DNA from 2 places in the Peribacillus sp. QJM3NY_7 genome. Region 2 is predicted to be linked to the other one. Evidence: a T-box and tRNA genes for the amino acid it is inferred to sense, from the RefSeq annotation. Region 2 holds a T-box; the other holds one or more tRNA genes.

Region 1 (7,775 bases), 930 kb from region 2:
GGGTGGGTTAGAATGAGTCAAGTATATGATTACATCGAAATGAAAATACCTGCAAAACCAGAATTCATCGGTGTCATTCGTTTAACGCTTTCTGGAATTGGAAGCCGGATGGGATTTGCGTATGATGAAATAGAGGATTTGAAAATCGCTACCAGTGAGGCTTGTACAAATGCGGTACAGCATGCATACAAGGATTCTGAAAAAGGTGAAGTGAAAGTAAGTTTCGGCCTTTATCCTGACCGTTTGGAGGTCATGGTTTCCGATAGTGGCAAGAGCTGTAATTTCGAGGAGGTTCGTCAAGGGCTAGGTCCATACGAAAATGGACAAAAAGTCGAACTTTTGAGAGAAGGAGGCTTGGGTCTTTACCTTATTGAAACTCTGATGGATGATGTAAAAATTCATCAGCATGATGGGGTTACTGTATTTATGACTAAGTTTTTAGAAGGAGAGCAGGTGGAGATGGATGCAAAAACAGTCTCAACCTAATCAGGCACAAAGAGAACAGGTAAATGAATGGATCAGAGCTTACCAGCAGAATCAAGATGAAGAAGCGCAGAGTAATCTCGTCATCCATTATAAAAGTTTGGTTGAAACAATCTCCCGTAAGTATGCGAAAGGGAAATCATTTCAGGAGGATATCTCCCAAGTCGGCATGATTGGTCTATTAGGTGCCATTCGACGATATGATGAATCTTTCGGTAAGAGCTTTGAGGCATTTGCCGTCCCTACTATTATCGGGGAAATCAAAAGGTTCCTTCGTGACAAAACATGGAGTGTCCATGTGCCAAGGAGAATTAAGGAACTAGGTCCGAAAATCAGGGTGACTGTCGAGGAGTTAACGACAACTCTGCACCGTTCACCAAGAATAGATGAAATAGCCGATAGTATTGGCGTGACCGAGGAAGAAGTTTTAGAGGCGATGGAAATGGGAAAAAGCTATCAAGCTTTATCCGTGGATCATTCTATTGAGGCGGATTCTGATGGCGGAACTGTCACATTGCTTGATATATTCGGAAATGTCGATGAAGGTTTTGAAAAGGTCAATCAGCGTCTTGTGCTTGAAAAGGTGCTTCATGTGCTGAGTGACCGTGAAAAGATGATCATTCAACATACTTATTTAGAGAATTTAAGCCAGAAAGAAGCTGGCGATAAGCTTGGGATTTCCCAAATGCATGTGTCAAGGCTCCAACGCCGCGCGATCAAGAAACTTCAAGAAGCCATTAATGCTGAAAACTCGGAGTTAATTCAGTGATCAAAGATATTCTAAGGGGAGAAAAAATAGAAGTCCTTGTCTCACAATCGTCTAAAAACGGGATGGTTTACTGTGGTGATGATTACTTTTTTCTTCATACGGATGAATACTTTGTATGTGTCCTGGCAGATGGGCTAGGCAGCGGGAAAAATGCATACGATTCCTCCCATGCCGTCATCGAGGAAGTTAAACGTAATCATGAGTTGGATGTGGAAGCACTAATGGCAGTGTGCAATCAAGTTTTAGTCGATAAACGGGGGGCAGCCGTTTCCATTTTGAAAATCTTTTATGATAAGAATGAATTTGTATACAGTTCAGTGGGTAACATCCGCTTTTTCCTGTATAATCCAAACGACGATAAACTCGTTTACCCTCTACCTGTTACAGGGTATTTATCCGGCAGGAAACAAAAATACAGGACGCAAAGATACAAATATGAACCAAATGCTAAATTCATTCTTCATTCCGATGGTTTGGAACTTAAGGGAGCTAAGTCTTTTTTAAAAAGGCTGGTCCCTATCGATAAGAACGCCCAATGCATATTAAAAAGCAGTCCATTAACTGCAGATGATACAACTTTCATTTTAGGAAGCTTACTTTCGCCATAATTCGGAAGTGAGCTTTTTTGTATGGAATTCGCAACTTCATCGCTCATTTGCTAGACTATATATATTAGAGCAAAAGGTTGGAGGTAAACAAAATGATCGTTGTAGAAGATACATTAAAAGAATTGATAAAACAAATATCCAATGAGCTGACTTTGAAAAATCATCAAGTTCAAAATGTCATACAGATGCTGCAAGAGGGGAATACTGTCCCTTTTATTGCACGGTACAGAAAAGAAATGACGGGTTCACTTGATGAAGTGCAGATTCGTTCCATTATGGAAAGATGGAACTATCTAGAAAACCTTGGCCAGAGGAAAGCGGAAGTTACTCGTTCAATTGGTGAACAGGGGAAATTGACGGAAGAATTAACAAAACAAATCGAAAAGGCAACAAAACTGCAGGAAGTCGAGGATTTATATAGGCCATTCAAACAAAAAAGGAGAACGAAAGCGACAGTTGCTAAAGAAAAGGGGCTTGAACCACTGGCCAATTGGCTTTTGGAATGTCAAATGCATCCTCGAGTCAGCGAAAAAGCAGCCGAATTCATATCGGCAGAAAAAGAAGTTCCTTCTATTGAAGAGGCTATTGCAGGTGCGCAGGATATCATAGCTGAACATATTTCCGATGATGCAGAATTAAGGAAGTGGATAAGGGCCGAAATTTTCAAAGCTGGAAAAGTGATTTCAACTGTGAAAAATGAAGAGAAGGACGAGAAAAAAATCTTCGAAATGTACTATGAGTATGAGGAGCCGGTTCAAAGAATCGTACCTCATCGGGTGTTGGCGCTGAATAGAGGTGAAAAGGAAGAGGTTTTGCGAATCTCCATTCAGCCCCGGACTGAAGTCATCGTTGGTCATCTGGAACGTAAAATCATTAAAAATAACAAATCTGAAGCCCAAGGTGTTCTTAAATCTGCGATAGAGGATGGACTTAAGCGTTTGATCATGCCTTCTGTAGAGCGGGAGATCAGAAAAGAGCTGACGGAAAAAGCGGAGGATCAAGCTATCCACATTTTCTCTGAAAACCTCCGGAACCTGCTCTTGCAGCCTCCGCTTAAAGGAAAAGTGGTCCTCGCCTTGGATCCGGCATATAGGACTGGCTGTAAGCTCGCTGTCATTGATGAAACCGGAAAGGTACTTGATATCAGTGTAATCTATCCGCATCCTCCTGCTGCGAAACTTCATGCTGCGCGTGAAAAAACGATCGATATACTTCAGCGGTTCTCGGTTGAGATCGTGGCGATCGGCAATGGAACGGCGTCACGTGAATCAGAGCAATTCATTGCAGATATTTTAAAAGAAGTGAAAGGGAACATTTCATATATCATTGTTAATGAAGCGGGAGCCAGTGTGTATTCAGCTTCGGATATAGCACGTGAAGAGTTTCCGGATCTTCAAGTTGAACAGAGAAGCGCAGTTTCGATAGGCAGAAGGCTTCAAGATCCCCTTGCTGAACTTGTTAAAATTGATCCGCAATCTGTGGGGGTAGGCCAGTATCAACATGATGTGTCTCAGAAAAAGTTAACGGAATCCCTCACCTTTGTAGTGGAAACAGCTGTTAACCAGGTGGGTGTTAATGTCAATACCGCTTCATCGTCTCTCTTACAATATGTAGCTGGTTTATCAAAATCGGTTGCCCAAAATATCGTGAAGAAAAGGGAAGTGGAAGGGAAGTTTTCAAGCAGGAAGGAATTAAAGAAGATTCCCCGGCTTGGTGCCAAAACATATGAACAATGTATAGGGTTCTTACGTATCATTAATGGAGAGGAACCTTTAGATCAAACCGCGATACATCCTGAGAACTACAGTGCCGTGAATAAATTATTGAAGAAAATGGGATTCACATCTGAGGATTTAGGCAGTGATGCACTGAATGAAGAGTTAGGTAAGCTAAATCCTGCTGATTTGGTCAATGAATTGGAAATTGGGGAAATTACGATCAAAGATATCATCGATGATTTGATGAAACCGGGAAGAGATCCTCGGGATGAGTTATCAAAACCGCTGCTTAAGCAGGATGTACTAAAAATGGAGGATCTGCAAACTGGGATGGAGTTACAAGGTACAGTGAGGAATGTTGTGGATTTTGGTGCGTTTGTGGACATCGGTGTTAAACAGGATGGACTGGTGCATATTTCTAAACTGAGCAACCGGTTTGTAAAGCACCCATTGGATGTAGTTGCCGTTGGGGATGTTGTCACAGTCTGGGTCGAACTAGTTGACTCCCAAAAGCAAAGGGTATCTTTAACGATGCTCGAGCCAAAGGATCAAAACTAGCCTAAGGTAAGCTCCTTCTATATTAGAAGGGGTTTTTTTGAAATGATGTATTTATTTTTGGAACAATGTCGAATCTATAATCTGAGACTTTCTTTCTTTTGATAAAAAAACCAACATTGATTCAACATCTTCACTTGATAATAATCCTTTTCATAAAAGGCTTTGCGGATTTGATTCTGGAACCAATTAGGCATAGCTTTTCCTCCCTTAGTTTCCTATTGTATTATTAGTCTATGTTATAATGGGTTGTCATGTTACCAAGGAAAGGGAGGGGGAAATGGATAATCGTCAATTGCAAAAACTAGTAGAAGAAATTTCGTTGAAAGACTTTAAAAAGGCCTTTAGACATCAAGCGAGTTTTAATCCGCGTCTCCGGACAACAGGAGGACGATACTTGCTCCGTTCACACAATATAGAAATAAATAAGAAGTATCTTGATGAACGCGGTGTGGAAGAAATGATTGGAATCATTAAGCATGAATTGTGCCATTACCATCTGCACATCGAGAAGAAGGGGTACCAGCATCGTGATGCGGACTTTAAGCATTTACTCAAAAAAGTGGGGGCACCGAGATTTTGCGAGCCGCTGCCATCTAACCAATTAAAGAAAAAGATGAATACAATTCAATATAAATGTGAAGACTGTCAGCAGGTATATATAAGAAAAAAACGAATCGACACTACCCGTTTCGTTTGTGGTAAATGTCGTGGAACACTGATTTACCAAGGGTTTAAGGAGAAAAAAACAAAAAAATAAAAAAACACAAAAGAACTCTTGACTTTAGGTTGCAACCTCTTTATAATCATAAGAGTCGACAAGATAACAACTTGTCCTTAACGAAAAACACTAAGGTCCTTGAGCGTGAAAAAGGAACCCAATTTTCATTATTCCGCAGTAGCTCAGTGGTAGAGCATTCGGCTGTTAACCGAACGGTCGTAGGTTCGAGTCCTACCTGCGGAGCCATTTTTTTGGGGAAGTACTCAAGAGGCTGAAGAGGCGCCCCTGCTAAGGGTGTAGGTCGCGTAAGCGGCGCGAGGGTTCAAATCCCTCCTTCTCCGCCAGTTACATATTTTTATATCAAGGCCCATTGGTCAAGCGGTTAAGACACCGCCCTTTCACGGCGGTAACACGGGTTCGAATCCCGTATGGGTCACTTTCTTATGCACAATCAAATACTGGTCCCGTGGTGTAGCGGTTAACATGCCTGCCTGTCACGCAGGAGATCGCGGGTTCGATTCCCGTCGGGACCGCCATTTTTTTAAAAAAACACTTGCCAAATAAATATTATCGTGATATAATATTATCCTGGCTGTTAATTAGCATTTAATTATTGGGCTATAGCCAAGCGGTAAGGCAACGGATTTTGATTCCGTCATGCGAAGGTTCGATCCCTTCTAGCCCAGCCATTTTTATTTAGAGCCATTAGCTCAGTTGGTAGAGCATCTGACTTTTAATCAGAGGGTCGAAGGTTCGAATCCTTCATGGCTCACCATTTATTTTCGCGGGTGTGGCGGAATTGGCAGACGCACCAGACTTAGGATCTGGCGCCGCAAGGCGTGGGGGTTCAAGTCCCTTCACCCGCACTGATATTTTTCTTCTTGACATCAAGTTGAAAAGGTGTTAAACTTACAAAGTCGCTTTCGCGGTCGTGGCGGAATGGCAGACGCGCTAGGTTGAGGGCCTAGTGGGGGAAACCCCGTGGAGGTTCGACTCCTCTCGGCCGCACCAATAACATCATAGAAATTAGCGCCCGTAGCTCAATTGGATAGAGCATCTGACTACGAATCAGAAGGTTGTAGGTTCGACTCCCGCCGGGCGCACCATATTTTACGGGAAGTAGCTCAGCTTGGTAGAGCACTTGGTTTGGGACCAAGGGGTCGCAGGTTCGAATCCTGTCTTCCCGACCATTCTTTCTTTCTGAAAATACTTTAAAATTAAATGCGGGTGTAGTTTAGTGGTAAAACCTCAGCCTTCCAAGCTGATGATGAGAGTTCGATTCTCTTCACCCGCTCCATTATTGCTCTTTGAAAACTGAACAAAACAAAGCGCCAACGTTAAATTTTAAGTGAGCACACACTATCAAAAAAGCAAATGAGCAAGTCAAACATTTCTTCGGAGAGTTTGATCCTGGCTCAGGACGAACGCTGGCGGCGTGCCTAATACATGCAAGTCGAGCGAATCGATGGGAGCTTGCTCCCTGAGATTAGCGGCGGACGGGTGAGTAACACGTGGGCAACCTGCCTATAAGACTGGGATAACTTCGGGAAACCGGAGCTAATACCGGATACGTTCTTTTCTCGCATGAGAGAAGATGGAAAGACGGTTTACGCTGTCACTTATAGATGGGCCCGCGGCGCATTAGCTAGTTGGTGAGGTAATGGCTCACCAAGGCGACGATGCGTAGCCGACCTGAGAGGGTGATCGGCCACACTGGGACTGAGACACGGCCCAGACTCCTACGGGAGGCAGCAGTAGGGAATCTTCCGCAATGGACGAAAGTCTGACGGAGCAACGCCGCGTGAACGAAGAAGGCCTTCGGGTCGTAAAGTTCTGTTGTTAGGGAAGAACAAGTACCAGAGTAACTGCTGGTACCTTGACGGTACCTAACCAGAAAGCCACGGCTAACTACGTGCCAGCAGCCGCGGTAATACGTAGGTGGCAAGCGTTGTCCGGAATTATTGGGCGTAAAGCGCGCGCAGGTGGTTCCTTAAGTCTGATGTGAAAGCCCACGGCTCAACCGTGGAGGGTCATTGGAAACTGGGGAACTTGAGTGCAGAAGAGGAAAGTGGAATTCCAAGTGTAGCGGTGAAATGCGTAGAGATTTGGAGGAACACCAGTGGCGAAGGCGACTTTCTGGTCTGTAACTGACACTGAGGCGCGAAAGCGTGGGGAGCAAACAGGATTAGATACCCTGGTAGTCCACGCCGTAAACGATGAGTGCTAAGTGTTAGAGGGTTTCCGCCCTTTAGTGCTGCAGCTAACGCATTAAGCACTCCGCCTGGGGAGTACGGCCGCAAGGCTGAAACTCAAAGGAATTGACGGGGGCCCGCACAAGCGGTGGAGCATGTGGTTTAATTCGAAGCAACGCGAAGAACCTTACCAGGTCTTGACATCCTCTGACAACCCTAGAGATAGGGCTTTCCCCTTCGGGGGACAGAGTGACAGGTGGTGCATGGTTGTCGTCAGCTCGTGTCGTGAGATGTTGGGTTAAGTCCCGCAACGAGCGCAACCCTTGATCTTAGTTGCCAGCATTCAGTTGGGCACTCTAAGGTGACTGCCGGTGACAAACCGGAGGAAGGTGGGGATGACGTCAAATCATCATGCCCCTTATGACCTGGGCTACACACGTGCTACAATGGATGGTACAAAGGGCTGCAAACCTGCGAAGGTAAGCGAATCCCATAAAGCCATTCTCAGTTCGGATTGCAGGCTGCAACTCGCCTGCATGAAGCCGGAATCGCTAGTAATCGCGGATCAGCATGCCGCGGTGAATACGTTCCCGGGCCTTGTACACACCGCCCGTCACACCACGAGAGTTTGTAACACCCGAAGTCGGTGAGGTAACCTTCATGGAGCCAGCCGCCTAAGGTGGGACAGATGATTGGGGTGAAGTCGTAACAAGGTAGCCGTATCGGAAG
Region 2 (7,775 bases):
CGTATAATGCGGACCCTGCTTTTTTCTTGCTGATTTTGATGGAGAAGTTCCCCTTACTATCAGCTTTTGCCGTTCCGATGTTTTTATTGCTGTGCTTCACGGTAACGGTTGAACCGATTTCCGCTTTACCAGTTACTTTCGTTGCTTTATCGCTTACTTCATTCACTTTCGGTGCATCCGGGGCTGTTTTATCGAGAACCGTCACGGTTGCCGCCTTGCTTTCACGTTTCGCTAAGTCTGTAGCCGTGACTGAAAGTTTAGTTCCGGCCTTTTGCTTGCTGATTTTCACTTTGAAATTCCCTTTGCTGTCCGTGTTACCTGAACCAATCACTTTTTTGGCACTATTTTTGATCGAGATTTTCATGTCCGCTTGCGATTGACCCGTTACATACGTATCTTTGTCACTTAAAGCTTTGACAGTTGGCTTGTTAGGGGTTACACCCTTATTCACGAATACTTTGATTGAAGATACTGATAGTTTGGAAGAATCAGAGATATTCACAGTAAGCAGCTGCGCAGCTTTTTGGACCGGAATCGTAACGCTGAACGTTCCCTTGGCTGACGCCGTTCCTTTACCAAGCGTTTTGCTTCCGCTTTTCACTTCGATCACTGACCCTTTTTTAGCTGAACCAGTCAGTTTTGTTTGCGTATCCATCACAAGATTGACTTTAGCATTCAAGTCCACTGTACTAAGTGCACTGTACGCATTCAATCTTCCGTATCCAGAGACTAAATCTTTTCCGACAGGAAGTTCTTCTTCCGGTATGATGATTTCGCCATCTTCCGGTACATAGTCCTCATAAGGGTCTACATTATCTTCTTCTTCAAAAGCGACATATTCCGATGTCTCATGAAGGATTTCCCTTACTTCATTCACTTTCAACCCAGGGTTTCCGGATAATAATAAGGCTGTGGCTGCCGCAACATGGGGAGCTGCCATTGATGTACCATCCATGTAAGTAACATTCCCGTTAGGCACAAGGCTTGGGATGGCTGTCCCTGGTGCGACCATGTCCAACTTCGATCCATAATTGGAATAATCGGATACTAAATCAAGGGCATTGGTTGCACCGACGGATATGGCGTATTTTGATGATGCAGGATAAGAAAGACCTTCCATCCCATCATTACCGCTTGCCACGACAACCATTACATTCTTGGCAGCGGCATGTTTCAAGGCATATTCAATCGTCCTGCTATATTCTCCGCCCAAGCTAAGGTTTATGACCTTTGCACCATGATCCACGGCATATTTAATGCCTAGTGCAATTTTCTCATTGTCTCCAAATCCTGAAGAGTCCAAGACCTTCACAGGCATGATTTTAGCTGCCGGATTGATTCCTTGCATGGAATAACCGTTATCTGCTTTGGCAGCGATGATTCCGGATACATGTGTACCATGTCCATTGTCATCGATTGCTTTTTCTTTCTTATCGATGAAATTCTTACCTGACTCCATTTCAACGACACTCTGTAGATCCGCAAGTGAATCATCGACACCTGTGTCGATAACCGCTACCAACGTATCTTTTAAATTGCGTTTCTTGATAAGGTTCTGCAGTTTTTCGTTATCGATGTCCGCTCCCTTTACGCCTTCTTCCCCGCCGGCGTTATTCAAAGACCATTGATACGGTGATTGAATGTCGGAAGAAAGTGCTTTGTACGTTTTTACCGCTTCGATATATTCCACTTCTGGAAGTTTTTCGATACCGGATAGAGCTGCTGTGCTCATTTTAGCTTGGTTCTTTAACTCGACGACATACATATCATCATACAGAACCTCTTGTTGCTTAGGTGCCGATAATGTTCCATATCCTTTTCCGCTTATCTTGGATTGGACAGCGCTTAATGACTTCCCAGGTTTAAGTTTGACGATATATTTGTTCTTTACATTTTTCGAAGCAGGAAGTTCGACTCCCGCTTTGCTTGCGATATCGACGATCCTCTCACCTGCAAGCTTATCAAGATTGATTTTCTTTGCAATGGCGTCCATATCCTTTTTCAATCCGGCCGGAGCAACGTCTGCCGACTTTTTGAATAAGGCCTTGATCGCTTCTTGCTGCTTATTGCTAATGACTGCCGTACTGCTTGCTCCATTTTCATTAAGATCCTCAATAAGCGGCTTAATCTCGACTAAGTGATTATAAACGGCTTCCCTTGCCGTTTTATTACCAGCCAGGTGAAGGGCCAGGAATGGCGAAGCTTTATAGTATAAAGAGGAAAGGGTACGTCCCTCAGACGACTTCGTAAGAACTTCATCTCTAAACACGCGGAGTGTTTTTAACATGGATTCTCCCGTTTTCTTATCGTTTACACTCACTTCAACCGGGCAAGATTCAAGCTCCTCCCCTTCGTCCCCGGCAGATGGCGGCAATGTTACTGAATGCGCATTGATGGAGTATTCAGCTACATTTTCCGCATCCGGAATGGGATTTCCCTCATCATCCGTATCGCCGAAATATTCAACTTTAACATAATATGTGCCTTCCCATGCATATGGGAAATCGACTACAGCTTTTTCATCAGGATAAGCAGAGACAATATAATTGCTCTCATCTTTTTCTGCTTTTTCTTTATCTTGATATACGGAGATATTCAAGATTTTGTCCGAATTGACTTCGAACTCAATATGGGAGAACTTTTGTACTTCTTCTGTTGTGGGACTGATTTGGTACCATTGAACATCCGGTTTTTCAAACTTTCCGTCCAGAGTGTCCCCATTTTTAATCGTTTTTACATTTTCAATGGGTGCTGCAGCTGCTGCTTGAGAATTCAGTGGAACCATCAAGCTGAAAATCAGTGCAAAAATTAGTGCAAACGCCGTAATTCGACTCACATTCTTAAATTTCACGGTTTTCCCTCCAATAATTGGTTAAAAAAATATAGTACTATACCAAACTATCACACTGTAAAATTTTATCAACCAATTTTTTCCCTTTTTTATGTCAAATGCTTGATTTCCTTGGCCAAAGAGCTGAAAAATGATTCGCATGAACCAATTAGGCAAGTTATTTACGTTCCGATTTCCTCTCATGACGATAGTAGATGTCCATTTGGCAGATTGATCGCTAATAGAGTTAAATCGGTGAGTATCCTAACATGACCTTTTTCCTAAAATCAGCCAATGCCACGAAAAAAAAGCTGTCCCCGCAGTAAACATATGCGGGACAGCTTCCAATCATTTTTATTTAGTTTGCGACGATATTGACTAATTTGCCTGGTACGGCAATCACTTTACGAATGGTTTTCCCATCGATTTGTTCTTTGATGGAATCATCACCCATCGCGATTTCTTCCAGTTTTTCTCTCGTAGTGTCAGTCGGCACCATTAATTTCGCTTTGACTTTTCCGTTGATTTGGATGACGATTTCGACTTCGTTATCCACTAACTTCGCTTCGTCGAAAGCCGGCCATGTTCCGTAGGTGATGCTCTCGGAATGGCCCAGTTTAGACCAAAGCTCCTCGGCGATATGCGGTGCAACTGGTGCAAGCAGCTTTACGAAGCCTTCGATATACACCTTAGGAAGCGAATCCGCTTTATAAGCATCATTAATGAATACCATCAATTGTGAAATCGCCGTATTGAATTTCAATTCCTCGTAGTTCTCGGTCACTTTTTTAACCGTTTGATGATAGACTTTTTCGAGCTTGCCCGTGTCATCCGTCTCTGTCATCTTATCTGTGATCGTCCCGTCATCGTTGACTAATAAACGCCAGATACGGTCAAGGAATCTGCGGGAACCGTCCAATCCGTTTGTGGACCAGGCAATCGAAGCATCCAATGGCCCCATGAACATTTCGTACATGCGAAGTGTATCGGCACCATGGCTTTCCACGATATCATCCGGGTTCACGACGTTCCCTTTGGATTTACTCATTTTTTCATTATTCTCACCAAGGATCATCCCTTGGTTAAATAGGTTCTGGAACGGTTCCTTCGTTGGCACGACACCGATATCGTACAGGAATTTATGCCAGAAACGAGCGTAAAGCAAGTGAAGCACCGCATGCTCGGCGCCGCCAATATAAATGTCGACCGGCATCCATTCTTTTAATTTTTCAGGATCGGCAAGTGCTTCTTTGTTATCCGGATCGATATAACGAAGGAAGTACCAGCTGCTTCCTGCCCATTGTGGCATCGTATTCGTCTCACGGCGCCCTTTTCGTCCGTTTTCATCCGTTACATTCACCCATTCCGATATGTTCGCAAGTGGTGATTCGCCTGTACCCGAAGGCTTGATGTCCGTAGTTTTCGGTAAAATCAATGGAAGTTCTTCTTCCTTCACTGGAGACATCGTGCCGTCTTCCCAATGGATGATTGGAATCGGTTCACCCCAGTAACGCTGACGGCTGAATAACCAGTCGCGAAGGCGGTATGTTATTTTCTTCGTGCCGATTTCTTTTTCTTCCAGCCATTTGATCATGGTCGAAATGGCATCTTCCTTATTCAACCCATCAAGGAATTCCGAATTCACATGAAGTCCATCGCCTGTATATGCTTCACTTGTCACGTCTCCGCCAGCTACGACTTCCTTGATCGGCAAGTCGAACTTTACTGCGAATTCATAATCTCGCTCATCATGGGCAGGAACGGCCATGATTGCTCCTGTTCCGTAGCTGATCAACACATAATCGGCAATCCAGATCGGCATTTTTTCGCCATTTACCGGGTTAATCGCATAAGCCCCCGTGAACACGCCTGATTTATCCTTTGCCAAGTCTGTTCTTTCCAAGTCGCTTTTATGTTTCACTTCATCCAAATAGGCTTCAACTACCGCACTTTGATCAGCTGTCGTAATTTTATCGACAAACGGATGTTCAGGTGCCAATACGGCATATGTTGCACCGAATAACGTATCCGGACGAGTCGTGAACACCGTGAATGTTTCATCAAAGCCATCGATATTGAATGTAACCTCCGCTCCCTCGGAACGGCCAATCCAGTTACGCTGCATATCCTTGATGTTTTCCGGCCAATCCACATCATTCAGATCGTCGATTAAACGGTCAGCATACGCCGTGATACGAAGCATCCACTGTTTCATTGGGCGGCGCTCAACAGGATGGCCTCCACGCTCACTTTTCCCATCGATGACTTCTTCATTCGCCAATACCGTGCCAAGTGCAGGACACCAGTTAACGGCCACTTCATCAATATAGGCAAGGCCCTTTTCATATAATTTCAAGAAAATCCATTGCGTCCATTTGTAATAGTCGGGATCTGTCGTGTTTATTTCACGATCCCAGTCATAAGAAAAACCAAGGGCTTTGATTTGGCGGCGGAACGTGTTGATGTTGTGCTCCGTGAATTCAGCTGGATCATTTCCCGTATCGATCGCATATTGCTCTGCCGGAAGTCCAAAGGCGTCCCACCCGATCGGATGCAATACATTATACCCCTGTGCCCGTTTCATCCGTGCCAGGATGTTGCTTGCCGTATAACCTTCCGGGTGCCCCACATGAAGACCGGCCCCTGAAGGATATGGGAACATATCCAGCGCGTAGAATTTGCGTTTGCCGCTATCTTCACCCGTTTTGAATGTCTTATTGCCTTCCCAATACTTTTGCCATTTCGTTTCTATGCTTCTATGGTCAAAACTCATATGATTTCCTCCTAATTTCCGTTTAAAAAACAATAAAAAACCCCTCATCCCAAAATAGGGACGAGAGGATTATGTATATCTTCCCGCGGTACCACCCACATTGGCGATAGCTAAAATCCGCCCAGCTTAAAACATCCGTAACATGGATTAAAACGCCAGGCATTACTTATTCATTCACACCCGGGACTCCAAGGCGAGTTCGCGACCGTCCCAGGTTGACTTGCACCACCCGTCAACTCTCTTTACTGGTTTAAACCGCTACTATTCCTCATCATAGTCTTTATGAGAATATTGATTTTATTTCATTCTAGTCAATTTCACCGATAATTGCAATAGCCGTACATAAACATTATCGACAGGTTTTTCATTATATATGCGAAATCAGGAAAATTCGTGCAAAAAAGGGAGCTATTCATTCATAGCTCCCCTGCTTCCATTTAATGTCGCAGTAAAATCATTTCATTCCTCAATTCGTTCAACTGCTGCTTCATCCGCGAAAGCATTTCCCGTTGCTGGTCATTCGAACTGGCATACAATCGTTCCATATCCGTCAAAGCCTCTTCGATATACCTTTGCGAATTTTGAAATTGTTCATCATCATAATGCTCCTGCCGTGAGGCCTCGTTAAATTCAAACTCTGCAAAATGGAGAGCCCCTTCACATTGCTCTAAAAAATGATCGACGGATTGTCTGGTTGCCATTTCAAACCCTCTCCTTCGCGTCTCATTTGGATGATTCGGAATCATCTTTTCTAGTTTGAGCAAATAACGGGAGGATTATCATTTTTTTTTGAGCAATCAACCTTTATCCCAAAACTTCTCACCTTGATGGGAAATGAACTGTTCGATCCATTCGGCAAAGCCCATATGGAGCTTCTCGCCTTCTTCAAAATCATCGATATGGCCTTTTACCATTAAATACTCCTTATCGCCTTTGGCGACGGCTTCCCCATCGATCACAATATTATCTTGATAAATGCAGGCCACTTTATAGCATCCCTCGTAGGAATTTTCATATGTGTAATTAATAATATCATCCAAGCTGTATAAATCGTTTTCCCCGCCTGATTCCACATTATCGAACAGACGGCATCCATTGGTTATTTTTAAAAACTCCTTATAATCCTCAGGCAGAAGCAGTCCGGTTTTCTTTTCAAAGGAATGAATTTGCTCATCCGAAGCAGGTGAATTGAAGGTGCAAGTGGCTTTGTATGTGAATCCATCTTCATTTACTTCGATCACCTGATTATTTTCGGCTAATTTCTTTTTCATTTGTTTGATCGCTTCTTCAACTTGACCGGTCATGTCCATCAGCTCCCGATTGGATATAGTCATTCAAAGATAAACTGGAAATAGCGGCAAAATATTTAGCCTTCAAGTATACAGTATACGCTTATTTTTCAAAAAAAGACCTAGCTGCGAGAATGTTGTATAATATATGTTGCGCTTTATTTTATTTAGGAGGTTGCTGATTTGAATCAAGCAAACCCGTTTATATATGCAACGGACAACAAACGATATCATACATGGAATTACCACCTGAGAGAACATTTTGGACATAAGGTCTTTAAAGTTGCCCTGGATGGCGGTTTTGATTGTCCGAACCGTGATGGCACCGTCGCACATGGCGGCTGTACCTTCTGCAGTGCCTCAGGCTCTGGTGACTTCGCTGGCAGCAGGGTTGAACCCTTGGACGTCCAGTTTAAAAAAATCAGCGAACGGATGCACCACAAATGGAAAGATGGAAAATATATGGCCTATTTCCAAGCATTCACGAATACGCATGCACCCGTGGCAGAGCTTCGCGAGAAATATGAAAGTGTATTGACCCAGGAAGGTGTCGTCGGACTCTCCATCGCGACACGCCCGGATTGCCTTCCAGATGATGTAGTCGAGTATTTAGCGGAATTGAACGAACGCACTTACCTTTGGGTCGAGCTGGGTCTCCAGACGGTCCATGAAAAGACCGCAACGATGATCAACCGCGCCCATGACTTCGATTGCTACAAAGAAGGCGTCGATAAACTGCGCAAGCACGGCATCCGTGTCTGCTCCCATATCATCAATGGCCTGCCTCAGGAAGATTACGGCATGATGATGGAAACAGCCCGTGAAGTCGCCAAACTCGATGTGCAGGGGATAAAGATCCATTTACTTCATCTATTAAAAGGGA

Evidence for each region. The T-box of region 2 lies ahead of leuS (leucine--tRNA ligase). A T-box ahead of a tRNA ligase gene usually reads a tRNA of that ligase, here a tRNA-Leu.
Region 1: it has a tRNA-Leu gene. The T-box ahead of leuS (leucine--tRNA ligase) is inferred to sense a tRNA for this amino acid. The anticodon was not compared.

The regions. Positions count from the first base shown of each region.
Region 1 covers NZ_CM149663.1:287,299-295,073, forward strand. The annotation lists gene AC0VX1_RS01500 (anti-sigma factor antagonist) at 1-16, shown strand, start outside; gene rsbW (anti-sigma B factor RsbW) at 13-486, shown strand; gene sigB (RNA polymerase sigma factor SigB) at 464-1,252, shown strand; gene AC0VX1_RS01515 (PP2C family serine/threonine-protein phosphatase) at 1,249-1,860, shown strand; gene AC0VX1_RS01520 (Tex family protein) at 1,953-4,136, shown strand; gene cmpA (cortex morphogenetic protein CmpA) at 4,211-4,330, opposite strand; gene AC0VX1_RS01530 (SprT family protein) at 4,414-4,893, shown strand; tRNA gene AC0VX1_RS01535 (tRNA-Asn) at 5,026-5,100, shown strand; tRNA gene AC0VX1_RS01540 (tRNA-Ser) at 5,108-5,198, shown strand; tRNA gene AC0VX1_RS01545 (tRNA-Glu) at 5,219-5,290, shown strand; tRNA gene AC0VX1_RS01550 (tRNA-Asp) at 5,315-5,390, shown strand; tRNA gene AC0VX1_RS01555 (tRNA-Gln) at 5,469-5,543, shown strand; tRNA gene AC0VX1_RS01560 (tRNA-Lys) at 5,554-5,629, shown strand; tRNA gene AC0VX1_RS01565 (tRNA-Leu) at 5,639-5,720, shown strand; tRNA gene AC0VX1_RS01570 (tRNA-Leu) at 5,780-5,865, shown strand; tRNA gene AC0VX1_RS01575 (tRNA-Arg) at 5,884-5,960, shown strand; tRNA gene AC0VX1_RS01580 (tRNA-Pro) at 5,968-6,044, shown strand; tRNA gene AC0VX1_RS01585 (tRNA-Gly) at 6,078-6,151, shown strand; rRNA gene AC0VX1_RS01590 (16S ribosomal RNA) at 6,247-7,775, shown strand, end outside.
Region 2 covers NZ_CM149663.1:4,898,735-4,906,509, forward strand. The annotation lists gene AC0VX1_RS23595 (Ig-like domain-containing protein) at 1-2,851, opposite strand, end outside; gene leuS (leucine--tRNA ligase) at 3,189-5,603, opposite strand; T-box leader at 5,657-5,887, opposite strand; gene AC0VX1_RS23605 (DUF2524 family protein) at 6,041-6,304, opposite strand; gene AC0VX1_RS23610 (SMI1/KNR4 family protein) at 6,401-6,907, opposite strand; gene mnmL (tRNA modification radical SAM protein MnmL/YtqA) at 7,076-7,775, shown strand, end outside.